DNA from 2 places in the Psychromonas sp. L1A2 genome. Region 2 is predicted to be linked to the other one. Evidence: predicted binding sites of a transcription regulator. Region 2 holds the regulator's gene; the other holds the start of a gene.
The links. Region 2 encodes ArgR, which controls arginine synthesis, uptake and breakdown. Its sites were predicted from a motif close to ANTGAATANNTATTCANT; they were not measured.

Region 1: the regulator ArgR is predicted to act here: its motif matches at 1,019-1,036, upstream of GQR59_RS14075 (OadG family transporter subunit).

The regions. Positions count from the first base shown of each region.
Region 1 covers NZ_WUAG01000002.1:840,211-842,684, reverse strand. Annotated here, with positions in the region: tRNA gene GQR59_RS14095 (tRNA-Ser) at 99-191, shown strand; tRNA gene GQR59_RS14090 (tRNA-Arg) at 210-286, shown strand; tRNA gene GQR59_RS14085 (tRNA-Arg) at 350-426, shown strand; tRNA gene GQR59_RS14080 (tRNA-Arg) at 506-582, shown strand; gene GQR59_RS14075 (OadG family transporter subunit) at 1,092-1,349, shown strand; gene oadA (sodium-extruding oxaloacetate decarboxylase subunit alpha) at 1,382-2,474, shown strand, end outside.
Region 2 covers NZ_WUAG01000001.1:369,951-372,424, forward strand. Annotated here, with positions in the region: gene GQR59_RS01525 (transglycosylase SLT domain-containing protein) at 1-479, shown strand, start outside; gene GQR59_RS01530 (type IV pilin protein) at 600-1,028, opposite strand; gene argR (transcriptional regulator ArgR) at 1,333-1,785, opposite strand; gene GQR59_RS01540 (transporter substrate-binding domain-containing protein) at 1,983-2,474, shown strand, end outside.

The sequences.
Region 1 (2,474 bases), on a different contig from region 2:
GAACAGGTTGTTCGAATAGCGAGCAAACGGAAAGTTTTCTACTAAAAAGTGTTTGACTTGTTTTCAGAAGACAGTAATATGTGCGCCAACAAGACGACGGTGGGGTGGCCGAGTGGCCGAAGGCGCTCCCCTGCTAAGGGAGTAACGGGTTTATAGCCTGTTCGAGGGTTCGAATCCCTCCTCCACCGCCATTCTTGTAGATTCTTAAAGCGGGTGTAGCTCAGCTGGATAGAGTACCTGGCTACGAACCAGGCGGTCAGGGGTTCGAATCCCTTCACCCGCACCATCTTTCTATTTGCACGAAAAGACGGTGAGCTTAAGAATTGAATAAAAACAAAAGAATATCGCGGCGGGTGTAGCTCAGCTGGATAGAGTACCTGGCTACGAACCAGGCGGTCAGGGGTTCGAATCCCTTCACCCGCACCATTCTTTATAAAGCTTACTTTGGTAAGTTTTTTTGTTTTTAGAGCTTATTAATATTATTCCCAATAATTTTAAGCACCATGCGGGTGTAGCTCAGCTGGATAGAGTACCTGGCTACGAACCAGGCGGTCAGGGGTTCGAATCCCTTCACCCGCACCATTTCTTTATTTTCTATTTTATCTTCTCTTCTATCTTTTATTGTTAGTAATTCCTCCATTTTTAAATTTTAATTCATTAATTTAGAATAAATATTCATTTTTTGTTTTATTTTTCGTTTAATTAAATCTTTCTTCTGCATAAATAATCAAAGCTAACGCCCTTGCTATACCTGCATAGAGTGGTCTTTACCATTGTTTTATCCACTGCCTTAATGTTAAATACAAACTCTGCAAACTAGGTCAACTTCCATTTCTTTCATTTTATAGCCCAAACCAGTACAATAGGCATCTGCGAAACATTATTCTACTAATAACGATATATATTAAAGGGTTATTGATCAAAGTAGATTGATGGTTGATGTTTATTATTTACATGGTTTTAATCGTGATAGGTATTCAAAGCTCGCAACTTTGCAACTTGTTAAATATATATTGAATTTGAATAAATATTCATTTTTATGTGTCAATAACAGGTTGTCATGAGCATTTAGAAAAGGAAAGGATACATTTATGGATATTTCAGGGTCTTTAGTTACCGCGTTAACGTTACTGGGTCTCGGCATGGCATTTGTTTATATGTTTTTAGGGTTACTCTTTATTTGTATCAACCTAATGGCAAAATATATTCCTGCGGATAAACCCGTTATTACCCCTCAACGCAAAACCGCTGCAGCATCTAAAGCAGCTGGTCAAGCACAAGCAAGCCCTCAAGTTATTGCCGCTATCACAAGCGCAGTGCAACAATACCGTAAAGCACAAACAGTATGATGGATAAAGAATTAATAAAGGAGCAAGTGAATATGTCTAAGCCTCTCGCAATCACCGAAGTTGTTTTACGTGATGCACACCAATCATTATTTGCAACGCGCATGCGTATTGACGATATGTTACCCATCGCAGAGAAATTAGATAAAGTAGGCTACTGGTCTTTAGAGACTTGGGGCGGCGCTACTTTTGATTCATGTATTCGTTATTTAGGTGAAGATCCTTGGGATCGTATTCGCGCTTTAAAAGCGGCGATGCCAAACACACCACAACAAATGCTGTTAAGAGCACAAAACCTATTAGGTTACCGTCATTATGCTGATGATGTTGTTCAAAAGTTTATTGAGCGTGCACATACTAATGGCGTTGATGTATTCCGTATTTTTGATGCAATGAATGATGTGCGTAACTTTGAAACCGCAATCAAGTCTGCTATCGACGTGGGTGCGCATGCACAAGGTACTATCTCTTATACGACTAGCCCTGTTCATACGATTGACGGTTGGGTTGATATGGCAAAACGCATGGAAGACATGGGTTCGCACTCAATTTGTATTAAAGATATGGCTGGTTTATTAAAACCTTATGTTGCAGAAGAATTAGTCACTAAAATTAAAGCGTGTACTAATATCCCATTAGCTTTGCATTGTCATGCGACAACGGGTTTAAGTGTTGCTACTCAGCAAAAAGCCATTGATGCGGGTGTTGATATTATTGATACTGCTATTTCATCAATGAGTATGACTTACGGCCATTCACCAACGGAAACATTGGTTTCTATTGTTGAAGGTACGCCGCGTGATACTGGATTAGATTTACATAAGCTTGAAGAAATCTCTTCTTACTTCCGTGAAGTGCGTAAAAAATACGTGAAATTTGAAGGTGAATTGAAAGGCGTTGATCCACGTATCTTGTTAGCACAAGTACCGGGTGGCATGTTAACTAATATGGAAAGCCAGCTTAAACAGCAAGGTGCTGGCGATAAGATGGATGAAGTATTGAAAGAGATCCCGCGTGTTCGTGAAGATCTTGGTTTTATTCCTTTAGTAACACCTACTTCTCAAATCGTTGGTACACAAGCTGTGATCAATGTATTGATGGGTGAGCGCTACAAAAATATCACTAAAG
Region 2 (2,474 bases):
ACAATATAGAAGAAACGTATATTTATGCGATTACGCGTAGAGAAAGTAGCTTTGATCAACATGCTAAATCCCCAGTGGGAGCAAGTGGTTATATGCAATTAATGCCTAAAACTGCAGAAGAAACGGCTAAAAAAATTGGGTTAACGTCGTACAAAGATATTTCTCAACTTGACCAAGGTGAAATTAATGTTCAGTTAGGCGCTGGTTACTTTAATGAATTATTAGAGCGTTACGATGGTAATCGTGTTCTAGCAACGGCTGCTTATAATGCAGGGCCTCATCGAGTAGACAGATGGGTTAGTGCTGAGAAGAAGAAAGGTAATAAAGGTATCGAAATTGATAGTTGGGTAGACACTATTCCTTTTTATGAAACACGTGCTTATGTACAAAATGTATTAGCTTACAATGTTATTTATCAGCATGTTTTAGGTAAACCTTTGCAGTTTCTTAAAAATGAAGAGCTTTTAGGCGATTATTAAGCCTTTAAGCTATTTAATAAACAATGATTAGCTCTGCTGACGATATCTATCGGTATGCTAGTCAATGATCGACAAGCTTTTTGTTGTACATTGTAGATAGCTTTGTTTTACAAAGACTAACTATTGATGCCAACAAAAAGCATTGTCTTGACTACCATCACTGGTTTTAACATTATTCTGATCAATAAATAGTGCCTTACATGCGGCTTTATCATTATTTTGAGAACTACTTATTTTAGCGACTGCCTTCATAACATAGGTGTGTGCGGCCGCTGAAACAATACTAAATGTGTAATATTCGCTATTTAACGGTAAGCCTGCTGAGGCTGGATTACTAATGTAAATTGGCTGCAGAATACGGTAGCTACTTTGCTCCATTTGAGCCTTTATTAATTCAGTTTGTGCATCTCCTCGTCGTGTTGTTATCACAAAGCTTTGGTAAGAAGGGTAAGCAATACCGGCTAATATTCCGATAACCACAAGACAAACAAGTAATTCAATTAAAGTAAAACCGCGAAGTTTATTCTCTCTAAAGTCTAGTTTATTCATATCAGCCTCATCTATTTAACTTTATATTCAATTTAACTCATTAAATATGTAATCAAATATTGGTGAAATGGTCGCTTGCTTTAACCTGTTCGATTAATTAGTTATTTAATGAGAGCGTTATTAAGTATAGAAAAGCATTTCTAAATTTCATTATTTCTAATTAAATGATATTGCTTATGTGTATGAAGGATCTATAGCCATTAGTAATGTATTACATTAAGTTCATCAGTAAGAGAGCATTATCATTCGCTCTCATATCACTGATATATTGGATTAATTTGGAAGGGACGGAGCTTGAAGGAGGTTAATCAAATAGTTTATGCACAACTGCTAGTGTTGCTTCAATTTCTTGAGTATTACTGGGTGCAATATAAATAGTATCATCTCCCGCGATTGTACCTAAAATTCCTTCTGCTTTACCCATCGAGTCTAATAAGCGGGCTATCAATTGCGCAGCTCCAGGGCTAGTACGTATAACGATTAAACTGTCATTTCTATCTATATCTACCACTAAGTTTTTAAGCGGACTGGTGGTTGCTGGGATACCTAACTCGGCAGGTAAACAATAAACCATTTCACCTGTGGCATTTCGTGTTCTAACTGCGCCTGTTTTACTTAACATACGTGACACTTTAGATTGGTTGATATGCGTAAATCCAGCTTCTATTAAAGCATCGACAATCTCACTTTGTGAGCTCAAATGCTCTTCTTTAAGAAGGCATTTAAAAAAGTCCATTAGTTCAGAAGTCTGTCGCATTGGTGATCCCATAGATAAATTATTATAAAGCTCGTATCTTAATCTAAATCATCGTTGCGTTAATAGATTAAATGTCACTTTTTTTGCATATTTATTCGTTTTTTTCTAAATAAGTGTATTTGTATAAGCATCGCTACTTTCTTTAATGCAGTTCTGGTAAAATTTGAACGAAATTAATATTATCAGGATGATTCATTATGATTTCTTTTTCTCGTCAACTCGCACTTATCTGCCTCTTATTGTCAACTTCATTGAGTGCAAACACTTCAAAACAACTGCAAGTTAAGTTTGCGACTGATGCTAATTATTTCCCTTTTGAATACTTGTCTGACGATAAAGAAATTCAAGGCTTTGATATTGATATTGCTAAAGCGATCTGTGAGCAAGCCAATTTAAAATGTAGCTTTGAACATCATCGTTTTGATGGTTTGTTACTTACCTTACCTTTTGGCCGTTATGATGCAGTCATTGCAGCATTAGATATCACCAGTGAGCGATTAGAGAAAGTCGACTTCAGTGATAGCTACTATAAAGTACCGCCAGTTTTTATCAGTAAAGAGCAACTACAAGGAGAGTTTTCATTAGAAGGTAAATTTATTGGCGTTCAGGCAAATACATCTAATCAAAGTTATCTTATTCAATTTGCAAAAGAAAATAGTTATATCGTGCCTTACTATTCATCCCAAGCG